Regions from separate parts of the Mesorhizobium sp. M0904 genome, predicted to be linked through region 1. Evidence: predicted binding sites of a transcription regulator. Region 1 holds the regulator's gene; each other region holds the start of a gene.

Evidence for each region. The regulator PhoB, encoded in region 1, activates phosphate uptake and scavenging genes when phosphate is short. The targets are predictions, from matches to a motif close to TGTCATNNANCTGTCAT.
Region 2: NKH80_RS10255 (alkaline phosphatase D family protein) is a predicted target of PhoB. The motif match lies at 1,431-1,447, and genes of this name have one in related genera.
Region 3: NKH80_RS24655 (PhoX family protein) is a predicted target of PhoB. The motif match lies at 2,563-2,579, and genes of this name have one in related genera.

Annotation. Positions count from the first base shown of each region.
Region 1 is NZ_JAMYOC010000012.1:145,499-149,702, reverse strand. Features, by position in the region: gene pstA (phosphate ABC transporter permease PstA) at 1-356, shown strand, start outside; gene pstB (phosphate ABC transporter ATP-binding protein PstB) at 353-1,156, shown strand; gene phoU (phosphate signaling complex protein PhoU) at 1,189-1,896, shown strand; gene phoB (phosphate regulon transcriptional regulator PhoB) at 1,913-2,602, shown strand; gene NKH80_RS14985 (ROK family protein) at 2,612-3,856, opposite strand; gene xylF (D-xylose ABC transporter substrate-binding protein) at 4,142-4,204, shown strand, end outside.
Region 2 is NZ_JAMYOC010000007.1:216,834-221,037, reverse strand. Features, by position in the region: gene NKH80_RS10260 (MFS transporter) at 1-1,240, shown strand, start outside; gene NKH80_RS10255 (alkaline phosphatase D family protein) at 1,520-3,094, shown strand; gene NKH80_RS10250 (hypothetical protein) at 3,132-3,413, opposite strand; gene typA (translational GTPase TypA) at 3,612-4,204, shown strand, end outside.
Region 3 is NZ_JAMYOC010000026.1:36,401-40,604, reverse strand. Features, by position in the region: gene NKH80_RS24660 (GNAT family N-acetyltransferase) at 1-385, shown strand, start outside; gene NKH80_RS24655 (PhoX family protein) at 489-2,495, opposite strand; gene NKH80_RS24650 (hypothetical protein) at 2,698-3,036, shown strand; gene NKH80_RS24645 (phosphatase PAP2 family protein) at 3,051-3,752, shown strand; gene NKH80_RS24640 (helix-turn-helix domain-containing protein) at 4,067-4,204, shown strand, end outside.

The sequences.
Region 1 (4,204 bases):
TGCCGAACGCGTTGCGTGAAGCCGGTGCCGCGATCGGCGCGCCACGCTGGGTGGTGATCCGTTCGGTCGCCTACCGCGCCGCATTGTCCGGCATCGTCACCGGCATATTGCTGGCGATAGCACGCATTTCCGGCGAGACGGCGCCGCTGCTTTTCACCGCGCTCAACAACCAGTTCTGGAGCAGCAATATCAACGCGCCGATGGCCAGCCTGCCGGTGACCATCTTCCAGTTCGCTCTCAGCCCTTACGAGGAATGGCAGCAACTGGCGTGGACCGGCGCACTCATAATCACCCTGACGGTTCTGGGCTTGAGCATCCTCGCCCGCAGCCTTACCGGACGCAGAGAGGACAGATGACACAGATGTTGTCCCCAGACATGACGATGACCGAAACGGTCGCCAAGAAGACGAAGATCGAGGTCAAGAACCTCAACTTCTACTACGGCCAGAGCAAGGCGCTTAAGGACATCAGCCTGTCGCTGCCCGAGCGCAGCGTCACGGCCTTCATCGGCCCTTCGGGTTGCGGGAAATCGACGCTGCTGCGCGTCTTCAACCGCATCTACGAGCTCTACCCGAAACAGACCGCCGAGGGCCAGGTGCTGCTTGACGGCAAGAACATTCTCGACCGGTCGCAGGATCTCAACCTCCTCAGGACAAAGATCGGCATGGTATTCCAGAAGCCGACGCCGTTCCCGATGTCGATCTATGAGAACATCGCCTTCGGCGTCAGGCTCTACGAGAATCTCGGCAAGTCCGAGATGGACGGCCGCGTCGAGCAAGCGTTGAAGCGGGCCGCGCTGTGGAGCGAGGTCAAGGACAAGCTAAACGCCAGCGGCTTGAGCCTGTCCGGCGGCCAGCAGCAGCGGCTCTGCATTGCCCGCACCGTGGCAGTGAAGCCGGAAGTCATCCTGCTCGACGAACCGGCTTCGGCCCTCGACCCGCTGTCGACGGCCAAGATCGAGGAACTGATCGACGAGTTGCAAGCCGACTACACGATCGTCATCGTCACCCACAACATGCAGCAAGCGGCGCGCGTGTCGCGCCAGACCGCCTTCATGTATCTGGGTGAACTGGTCGAGTTCGACCGGACCGAGAAGATCTTCACGTCGCCCCGCGAGAAGCGCACGCAGGACTACATCACTGGCCGCTTCGGCTGAGCCGTTCCGATCATGCATATGAGGACAGGACCATGGGCGAACACACAGTCGCTTCTTTCGACGAGGATCTCGAGCAGATCAGCAAGCTGATCCGCGACATGGCCGACCTCGCCGGTTCGATGGTCGGCGGGGCGACCAAGGCCCTGTTGAATTCCGACAACGTGCTGGCGCAACGCGTCGTCTCCGACGACGCCATCATGGATGCGCGTCAACGCGAACTGGACGATCGCGCCATCACCCTGATCGCCAAGCGCCAGCCAATGGCTCACGATCTGCGCCATGTCGTCGGAGCGATCCGCATGGCGGGCGACCTCGAACGCATCGGCGACCTTGCCAAGAACATCGCCAAGCGTGTGAGCGCGGTCGGCCTCAGCGTCACGCCGCGCGACCTATCGCATTCCATCGATGCGATGGCGCAGCTGGTGCTCATCCAGGTGCAGGGCGTCATCGAGGAATATGCCGCAGGCGATGCGGCCGCGTTGGCCAAGCTGCGCGCCGCCGACGAGCGTATCGACGTCAAATACACGTCCGTGTTCCGCGAGCTGTTGACCTACATGATGGAAGATCCGCGCAACATCACCGCTTGCACGCATCTGCTGTTCTGCGCCAAGAATCTCGAGCGGATCGGCGACCATGTCACCAACATCGCCGAGAATGCGTATTATGTGCTGACCGGCGAGCAATTGCCCGTCAATCGTCCGAAGCAGGACGAAACGACAATGTCCGCGCCGGTGACATGATGGGGGTGCCCAGCCGATGATCGCACCACGCATAATGGTGGTGGAGGACGAGGAGCCGTTGGGCGTGCTGCTCCGCTACAATCTCGAATCCGAAGGCTACCAGGTCGAGGTGGTGACACGTGGCGACGAAGCCGAGATCCGTTTGCAGGAGAATGTGCCCGACCTTCTGGTGCTCGACTGGATGATACCAGCGGTTTCCGGCATCGAGCTCTGCCGCCGGTTGCGGGTGCGCCCTGAAACCGAGCGGCTGCCGATCATTATGCTGACCGCGCGCGGCGAGGAGAGCGACCGGGTGCGCGGTCTTTCGACCGGCGCCGACGACTATCTGGTCAAACCGTTTTCGACACCGGAATTCATGGCCAGGGTCAAGGCGCTGCTGCGCCGCGCCAAGCCGGAAGTGCTGTCCAGCGTGCTGAAGGTCGGCGACATCGTGCTCGATCGCGAATCGCACAGGGTTTATCGCAAGAAGAGCGAGATCCGGCTCGGGCCGACCGAATTCCGGTTGCTCGAGTTCATGATGCGGCATCCGGGCCGCGTCTTCTCGCGTAGCCAGTTGCTCGATAATGTCTGGGGCGAGACGATCTATATCGACGAACGCACCGTTGACGTGCATGTCGGGCGGCTGCGCAAAGCCGTCAACAACGGCCGCATGCCGGATGTCATCCGCACCATCCGCGGTGCCGGTTACGCGATCCGGGAAGATTGACCCGCCTGGTCAGGCGACGTTCTTTCTGACGCCGGGCCTCATTTGCGCGCCCGGCGCGAAAATCTCCTGGTCGACGAAGCTTAACGCCCGCATCGCGCAGCCTTCGCGGATCAGCGGCAATTCGTTCGGCTCGGTATCGAAGGAGATCGAGCCGGAGTGCTGGCCGCCGGCGGTCTGGGCGATGGCCTTGCGCAAGGCCGGCTCGATCAGATCGAAGGCGGCGGCACTGGCGCCGACCATCGCGACCGGTGCCGGATCGATCAGCGCGAACAGCGAGCCGAGACCGAAACCCAGCGCTTCGCCGGCCTTGCGGTAGGCCTCGCGTTCCGGCCCATCCTTCTCGCGCGCGCGGGCGGCCAGCGCGCGCATGTCGGCGTCGCTGACGTCGGCGACCGGTTCGCTGTCTTCGCTCATCTGCCTGGCGTTGCGCCAGATGGCATAGTTGCCGGCATAGGCTTCGATGCAGCCGCGCCGCCCGCAACGGCAGAGCGCTCCGCCCGGACGATGGATCATGTGGCCAAATTCGCCGCCCGAGGAATGCGTCCCGGTGAACAGTTCGCCCTTCAGCACAAGCCCCATACCGATGCCATGCGAAAGCAGGATGGCGATGAAGTCGTCGCGATAGCGATCCGGATTGCGCCAGCGCAAAGCCACCGCCATCATATTGCAGTCGTTCTCCACCGTGGCCGGGATGCCGAATTCGTCCTCCAGCATGTCGGCAAAGGCGATGTCGGTCTGCGGCGTGATCGGCGACCACAGCATGGCGCGTGCAGGGGAGTCGGTAATGCCCTGAATCGCCAGGGCGATGCGGGCGACACTGCGGACGTCAAGGTCTGGGTCCTCAAGCCGGCGCCGGACGATGGCCATGCATTCGCGGATCAGCTCGTCGCGCGGCATGGTCAGCGTGTCCGGCCGGCGCTGTTCCTCGGCGACCACCTGTCCCGCATAGTCGATAATGGCGGCCGACAGGAAATTCAGCGACAACACCACAGTCAGCACCGCCGCCGCTTCCGGGTTGAGGGCGAGGCCGACCTGTGGACGACCGCGTTTCAACGAAACGGGCTCACTTGCCTTGCTCTCGGCGAGGATGCCTTCCCGTATCAGGTCGGAGGAGATCGCCGATATGGTTGAATGACTGAGGCCGGTGGTGGCTGCGATCTCCGTACGCGATGGCTGGCCGGCCCGGCGCACCGCCGAGATCACCATCGCCCGGTTGCGCCGGCGCAAATCGTCATGGCGGATTCCGACCGACATCGTTTTGCTTTCCTCCCGGTTGCCGCGGCCGCTCATGAACCGGAAGCCGTCGGTAATGTCCGACAAATAGTGTCGGATGCGGCAAATAGTGTCAGATGCAGGTGGCGCTGTCATCGTTTATTCCGACGCTCGAAAAAACTCGCACAGTGATCAAAATCCATCAGAATCGATGTTGACAGCAGCCGGAGATCGGGCCAGTATTTTTTCGAGGCTCGAAAAAATTAGAGCTTCTAAGCTGGTCTTTGAGCCAATTGGTCACGCCGTACGCGGCGCAGGGAGGATATGATGAAGAAATTCACGACCGCCATTCTGGCGGGTGTCGCCATGACGCTGGCGCTGGCGTCGGTG
Region 2 (4,204 bases), on a different contig from region 1:
CGTGGTCGCCGTCATCTTCCTTTGCCTGCTGATCGCAGCGGGCCTGCGTTCGGCGCCGGCAGTCATGATGCTGCCGCTGGAGAACAGTTTCGGCTGGCGGCGCGACGTCGTCTCGCTGGCCGCTGCCACCGGCATCTTCCTCTATGGCCTGACCGGGCCGTTTGCCGCGGCGCTGATGGAGCGGATCGGGCTGCGCCGCACCTTGCTTGCCGCGCTGCTTTTGATGTCGGGATCGACCGCGCTCAGCCTGTTGATGACCAAGCCGTGGCATCTGCTCCTCACCTGGGGCGTGCTTTCCGGCGTCAGCTCGGGCGCCGTCGCCACCGTGCTCGGCGCAACCATCGTCAACCGCTGGTTCAAGACCAATCGCGGCCTGGTGATGGGACTGATGTCGGCGTCCAGCGCCACCGGGCTGCTGGTCTTCCTGCCGTTGCTCGCCTCGCTCGCCCAGTCAGGCGGCTGGAAGCCGGTCGCCATCGCCATTGCCGTGGCCACCGCCTGCCTGGTGCCGCTGGTCTATATGCTGGTGCCGGAGCGCCCGGCCTCGATCGGCATGGTCCGCTATGGCGCCGATGCCGACGACGTGCCGCCGGCGCCGCCGGCCGCGCAAGGCAATTTCCTTTCGCATACGCTGAGCACGCTGCGCCGCGCCGCCGGCACGCGCGTGTTCTGGTATCTGTTCGCCACTTTCTTCGTCTGCGGCTTCACCACCAACGGGCTGGTCGGCACGCACCTGATCGCCTTTTGCGGCGACATGGGCATAGGCGAAGTGCAAGCCGCCGGCCTGCTGTCGATGATGGGCATTTTCGACCTGATCGGCACGACGCTATCGGGCTGGCTCACCGACCGTTTCGATCCGCGCAAGCTGCTCGGCGTCTATTACGGCATCCGCGGCCTGTCGTTGATCTATCTGCCCTATTCCGGCTTTTCGGCCACCAGCTTGATCATCTTCGCCGTGTTTTACGGACTGGACTGGATCGCCACGGTGCCGCCGACGCTGAGGCTTTCCAACGAGGCGTTCGGCGACCGCAGCGGACCGATCGTCTTCGGCTGGATCGTCGCCGGCCATCAGGTTGGCGCCGCGACAGCGGCCTTCTTCGGCGGCACCATGCGCGAGCTGCAAGGCAATTACGAGCTTGCCTTCCTGATCGCCGGTATGACGGCAATAGCCGCCGCCTGCATCTCGCTGCTGATCAACACCAGCCGCCCGGCCTTCGAGCCGGAACCGCAGGCGGCTTGAGTTGCAACGGCTGAGCGCTAATCTTCCCCCTTGAGGGGGAGATGGCCGCGAAGCGGCCAGAGGGGGTCGGTCCGACCGGGCTCGGCCCCTTATCGCAGGCGCAAGAGGTCGGTGCTCCATGCGAGACGACCCCCTCTGTCGCCTCCGGCGACATCTCCCCCTCAAGGAGGGAGATTCGCCATCCTGTTGATGTCAGAAAACCTTCATCGTTTCGAAATGTGCTTGAAACATTGAAGCTGGAGCTTGGCGGCGACGTTCAACGCCATCCAGGAGACAGCCATGAACAAGATTTCGATGACGCGGCGCGCTTTCGTCACGTCGGCCAGCGCCGTTGGCCTGGTCGGCGCGTCGGGCCTCGCGCTTCCCTATTACTCGCGCGCCAATCAGCGCCCGGCCTTTACCCACGGGATCCAATCCGGCGACGTCGATGCGACCAGCGGCATGGTCTGGGCGCGCACGGACCGGCCGTCGCGCGTCATGTTCGAAGTGTCGCCGACGGAGAGCTTCGCCAATGCCGTCCGCCTGGCGCCGCTCGATAGCTCGCCGGCCAGCGACTATACGGTGAAGCGGCTGCTTACCGATCTCGCCTCCGACCAGGACATCTTCTACCGCATGGTCGCGGCCGATCTTTCCGATATTAACGCCGTTTCCGAGCCGATCGTCGGCCGCTTCCGCACGGCACCTGCCTCGAAGCGCGACATTCGTTTCGCTTGGTCGGGCGACACCGCTGGCCAGGGCTGGGGCATCGACGACACCGGCATGAAGACCTACGCCACTATCGCCAAGCACACGCCGGACTTCTTCCTGCATTCGGGCGATACGATCTATGCCGATGGCGCGATGAAGGACGAGGTCGACCTGCCCGGCGGCGGCAAGTGGAAGAACACCGTGCTGATCGACGAAAAACGCAAGGTTGCCGAGACGCTGGACGAATACCGGGGTCAGTGGAAATACAATTTGATGGACAGGAACGTGCTGGCGCTGAACGCCATCTGCCCGACGTTCTACCAGTGGGACGACCACGAGGTGGTGAACAACTGGTCGGATTCGAAGGATCTGAGCGCCGACGACCGCTACACCGAAAAATCCATCCATGTACTGGCGGCACGCGCGGCGCGCGCCTTCCACGAAATGACGACGATCCGCTACGAGCCATCGGAGCCCGGCCGTGTCTACCGCAAAATCGCCTATGGGCCGTTGCTCGACGTGTTCTTCCTCGACATGCGTTCCTATCGCGGCCCCAACGGTCAGAATATGCAGGAGACGATGACGCCGCAATCGCGCATCCTCGGCGAACAACAGACGAAATGGCTGAAGCGCGAGCTGGCGAATTCCAATGCAACCTGGAAAATCATCGCCGCCGACATGCCGCTCGGCCTCGTCGTCTGGAACGACGGCACCAAGAAGGTCGGGGCCGAGGCAATCAGCAATGGCGACAATGGCCCGGCCAAGGGGCGCGAGCTGGAAATTGCCGACCTCCTTCGCTATATAAAGAACGCGGGGATCAGCAATACCGTCTGGCTAACCGCAGACGTGCATTACACAGCCGCGCATTATTACAATCCGGACAAGGCGCAGTTCCAGGACTTCAATCCGTTCTGGGAATTCGTTTCGGGTCCGATCCACGCCGGCACATTCGGACCGAATGCTTTCGACATGACTTTCGGCCCGGAGCTGAGGTTCATCAAGGCACCGACCGCCGAACAGGGTCAGAACCTGCCGCCGTCGGCCGGCCTGCAGTTCTTCGGGCTCGTCGACATCGATGGAGCCACCGAGCAGTTGACGGTGCGGCTGATGGATCGCGACGACAGCGAACTCTACAAGGTCACGCTCGATCCGGTGCGATCGGCGTGAGATTGCCTTTTAGGACCACCCGGAAGGTGGATGTGCATCAATCGGGATAGCAGACGACGGGAATCTTGGGCCAGACGGCGCTGTCGCATCCGGCGTTTTTTTGCCTTTGCTTGAAGGCGGTGCTGACCGGTCCGGTTACCACCGGGTCGACGCCGTCCGGAGCATCGGCAAAAAGCTGCTCTGCCGAGCGCTTGTCGGACGGCAGAGCAGACCGCGTCTCCTTGGACGGCGCGGCCGATTGCGCCGCGCTTGCCGCGAGGAGGACGGCGAGCGCGGTACATGCCAAAATCGGCCGGAGTTTGATGCCTGTCTCGATCATGAAATTCGAACTGTCCGGACCACGAAAGGTTCCGCCTTGGTTAATAATTCCACTTCACACCAAGACATTTAAGATTTGGTGACTTTATTTGGTGGCTCGCCTCCTCTTTCGCAATTGCGAAAAACCCTGTATGAGCCGCCCAACCGAAAGAGGCAGCGCCTTTTGGCCTGCTGCCTGCAACGCTCCCGAGACCAAAACATGAAAATCCGCAATATCGCGATCATCGCGCACGTCGACCATGGAAAAACCACCCTCGTCGACCAGCTCCTGAAACAGTCCGGCTCGTTCCGCGACAACCAGCGCGTCGCCGAGCGCGCCATGGATTCAAACGATCTTGAAAAGGAACGCGGCATCACCATCCTGGCCAAGGCGACCTCGGTCGACTGGAAGGATACCCGCATCAACATCGTCGACACGCCCGGCCACGCCGATTTCGGCGGCGAGGTCGAGCGCATCCTGTCGATGGTGGATTCGGCCATCGTGCTGGTCGACGCCGCCGAGGGCCCGATGCCGCAGACCAAATTCGTCGTCGGCAAGGCGCTCAAGGTTGGGCTGAAGCCGATCGTCGTCATCAACAAGATCGACCGGCCGGATGCGCGCCATGTCGAAGTGGTCAACGAGGTGTTCGATCTTTTTGCAGCACTTGATGCCACCGACGAGCAGCTCGACTTTCCTATCCTTTACGGTTCAGGCCGCGACGGCTGGGTCTCGGAAAACCCCGAAGGCCCGAAGGACCAGGCTCTGGCGCCGCTGTTCGACCTCGTCATCAAGCACGTGCCGGCGCCGACCGT
Region 3 (4,204 bases), on a different contig from region 1:
TGTGCAACGTCTGACCCGAGACGATGCGGCTGAGATGCTCGCCCTGGCATTGCTCACCAAGCCTGGCCCATTCACGCTCGAAGCCCTGAGCCTGGGCGATTTTTGGGGCGTGAAAATCGAGGGCAGACTTGTGGCAATGGCCGGCGAGCGCATGAAGCAACCTGGCTATACCGAACTCAGCGGGGTGTGCTCACATCCGGAATTTCGCGGCGGTGGCCTAGGCAAGCTGCTGTCCCTGTTCGTGGCAAACCGGATAATGGCGCGCGGCGAAGTTCCCTATCTCCACGCCTATGCCAGCAACGCCACGGCCATCAGACTATACGAGTCCATTGGCTTCAGGTTGCGAAGCACAATGAATGTGGCCGTGGTTCAGCGCACCGAATGATTGGTCGGCGCATGATGCGCAGCATGGATGCATCTCATATCAGGAAAGGAAGGATTTCGTATGGTCGAAATCCTTCCTCGAGACTGCAAGGCCTTCCTGCGTCTCAGACCGCGATCTTGCCGCCGCCTTGCCTGGTGATGGCAACGACCGCCGGGCGCACCGGCATGTCCGGCTTGAAGTCAGGCCAGCGGGTCGACAAATCCTCATAATAGGAGGGACGCCCAAAAGCCTCCCAGTCCTCGCCACCGTCGCCTGGATGCTGGACAGCAACGAAAGCAGTCTGGTCGTCCGGCGCAAACAGGGGACCACACATTTCGGCGCCGATCGGCACACGGAAAAACAGCTTTGAGGTCGCCCGCGCCGGGCCTTCCGTGTCGACCGCCCACAGGCCGTCGGTGCGGCCTGTGGCCTTCGGGCCCTGGCCGTCGGTAGCAACCCAGAGGCGGCCGGCCGAATCGACCGCGCAATTGTCCGGCATGCCGAACCAGCCATTGGCAGTGGTTGCGGTGGAGAAGGTGGCGCCGATTTCGGCCACGGCGGGATCACCGCATTTCAGCAGGATTTCCCACTTGCCCTTGGTCGCAGCGAAATCACCGCCATCCTCGACGATCTCAATGATATGGCCAAAGGCGTTTTCGGCGCGCGGATTGGCGGCGTCGACCTGATCGGCCTTGCGCTTCGAATTGTTGGTCAGCATGACATAAACCTTGCCATTGGCGGCATTGGGCTGGATGTCTTCCGGGCGGTCCATCTTGGTGGCGCCAAGCAGGTCGGCGGCACGGCGCGTCTCGATCAGCACGTCGGCCTGGCTGGCAAAGCCGTTTTCCGCCCCCAGCGGCCCCTGGCCGAAGACGATCGGCAGCCATTCGATCGAACCGTCCTCGGCGAACTTGGCGACATGCAAGGTGCCGTCGTCGAGCAAATTCATGTTGGCGGCGCGATCGTCCGGATTGAACTTGCCTGTGGTGACGAACTTATAGACATAGTCGAAACGCTCGTCGTCGCCGAGGTAGAAGACGACACGGCCATCCTTGGCGACGATCGATTCTGCGCCCTCATGCTTGAAACGGCCCATGGCGGTGCGCTTCCTCGGCACCGACGTCGGATCCTGGACGTCGACCTCGACGATCCAGCCGAAGCGGTTCGGCTCGTTCGGCTCCTTGCCGATATCGAAACGGTCGTGATGCGCCGCCCATTCATAGGCGCCTTCGGGAATGCCGAGGCGCTTGTAATTGGCCGCCTCGTTATGGCCCTGCGGCAGCTCGCCCGAGAAATAGCCGTGGATGTTCTCCTCGGCCATGACATAGGTGCCCCACGGCGTGACGCCGCCGGCGCAGTTGTTGAGGGTGCCGATGACCTTCGTGCCGCTCGGGTCGGTGCTGGTCTTGACGCGGTCGTGGCCGGCGACGGGGCCAGACAGTGCCATCTCGGTATTGGAGGTGATGCGGCGGTTGTGCTTGCCGTCGCGCACGACCTGCCATTTGCCGGCTTCTTTGCGGATCTCGACAATGGTGCCGCCATGCGCGGCCATCTCGACATCGACTTGCTCCTTGCTGAGGGGCGCCTGCTTGGCTTTGCCATCGACGATGGTGACGAGGCCCGGGAACATCAGATGCGGATTGGTGTATTCGTGGTTGACGACCAGCAGGCCGTGCTCGGCCGAGCCGCCGATCGGGATATAACCGACATAGTCGTTGTTGTAGCCGAATTGTCTGGCCTGGGCTTCCGCCGACTGTTTTGTCGGATCGAATTCCGGCGAATCGGCGAACAGCGGATCGCCCCAGCGCAGCAGCACGTCGGCGTCATAGCCAGGTGCGACGTGATGCTTGTCGTCGATGCCGGCCTCGAGCTCGTCGAAAGCGAAAGCGGAGCCTTCGGCGGCGCGGGCGTTGTCGGCGGCGATCAGCGCCAGCGGGCTAACGGTAGCGGCTATGGCCGAGACGGCAAGCGAGCCCTTGAGGAAGCCGCGGCGCGAGAACCGCGCGGCGATGATCTCACCCATGGTGCGGTTGTCGGTGGGATTGGCTCCTGGCCCATCGTTTTCCTCGAGCAGGCTGGTGCGGAAATGGGCGTCAGGGGTGCGGTGTTCGGTCGAGCGCTGTTCAGTCATGGGGGCCTGCCTCTGGCTGGATGGATTGCTGGAGCGTGTTGCCTGGCCAATCCGGTATTACCGGCAGGTCACAGTTTGATGACATGCGGGCTAATTGCCACCTGCGATTTCGTATCCAACATCAGCCCCGCTTGACCGCGACCGGCGCTTCGGAAACAAGAGCTGCGGCAGGCGCGTAGGGACTGCATCGGGAGGAACAAAAGTGAGTTTCTGGGGACTTGGGCAGCTCTGCGTTTCGACGGTGATCTTCCTGCTGGCGGCGATGGCCGCAAAACAGTGGGGGCTGGCGCCGAGCCTCGGCAAGATCGTGCTGACGTTGGCGCTCTATTCGCTGGGCAATCTGATCATGCTGAGGCTGATCCGTGAATTCGGCATGTCTGTGTCGTTCAGCCTGTCGGCGGTGATCCAGCTGGTGTCGGTGAATGTGGTGGCGCTGGTCTTCTTCGGCGAGCGCGTCAATGCCTTGCAGGCAACCGGCATTGTGCTTGCCATCGCAGCTGTGGCGCTGATCACGCTCGGGCCCTATCTGCAAAGGCTGTAGCTGCGATCGGGCCGATGAAGAAGATTGCAAGCAGACTGCGCAACTGGCTGGAGTTCCCGGTTCTGCTGGCCGGGCTGGTCATTGCCGGCGGGCTGTGGGGGTTCGAAGAACTGATGGAGCTGGCGCGGGCGACCACGCCGCATGCCTTCGACACCGAAATCCTGCTTGCCTTCCGCAAGGCCGGCCAGCCTGACAATCCGATCGGACCGGCGTGGCTGGAAGGAGCGATGCGCGACGTCACCAGCCTTGGCAGCGCCAGCGTGCTGGTGCTGATCACGGCAGCAATGATCGTCTATCTGCTCCTTATCCGCAGGCCAGGCGCGGCGCTTCTCATGTTCGTCGCGGTGGCGGGCGGCCAGCTCCTGTCAAGCGTGCTGAAATTCGATATCGACCGGCCGCGCCCCGATCTGGTCTCGCATCTCGCCGATGTGGCATCGCTTTCGTTTCCGAGCGGCCACGCCATGCTGTCGGCGGTGACGTATTTGACGCTGGGCAGCATGGCGGCACGGTTTTTGCCCGGGCGCACAACGAAGATCTATGTACTCGTGCTGGCGGTGCTGACGACGGTGGTCGTCGGCATCAGCCGCATCTATCTCGGCGTCCACTGGCCGTCCGACGTGCTGGCCGGCTGGTGCGCCGGCTTTGCCTGGGCGATGCTGTGCTGGCTGGCGGCACGATTGCTGCAGCGATGGCTAGGGCGGGCCGACGGCACCTGACGTCGGCCGGACTACTTCAAATCAGCCTGTTGATCAGGCCATGTCCGCAGCCTGCCAGCAGGAAAACCATCGACAGCAAGACTGTCGAGGTCGCCAACGCTTTGAATGTCTTCACCTGCTCATCCTTTTTAAGGTCGTACCTGTGAAATCGGTACCGCAATGGATGTCCCGCCTAACGATGTCGAGGTTTGTAGCATGCCAGCGCACCGGCTGGCAAAGACTGTTGCATGTTTCACATATGCAAGATGATGTTTGACCCATCATTATGAAGGTATTATACGTGATACTGCAGAACTCAGACGGGGTTTTGACCGATGATCACTGCCGCGCAGATGCGTGCCGCGAGGGCGCTGGCCGGCATCGATCAGAAGACCCTCGCCGAGCGCGCCGGGGTTTCGCTTCCAACCATTCAGCGCATGGAAGCGAGCGACGGCGTGGTCCGGGGCGTGGTC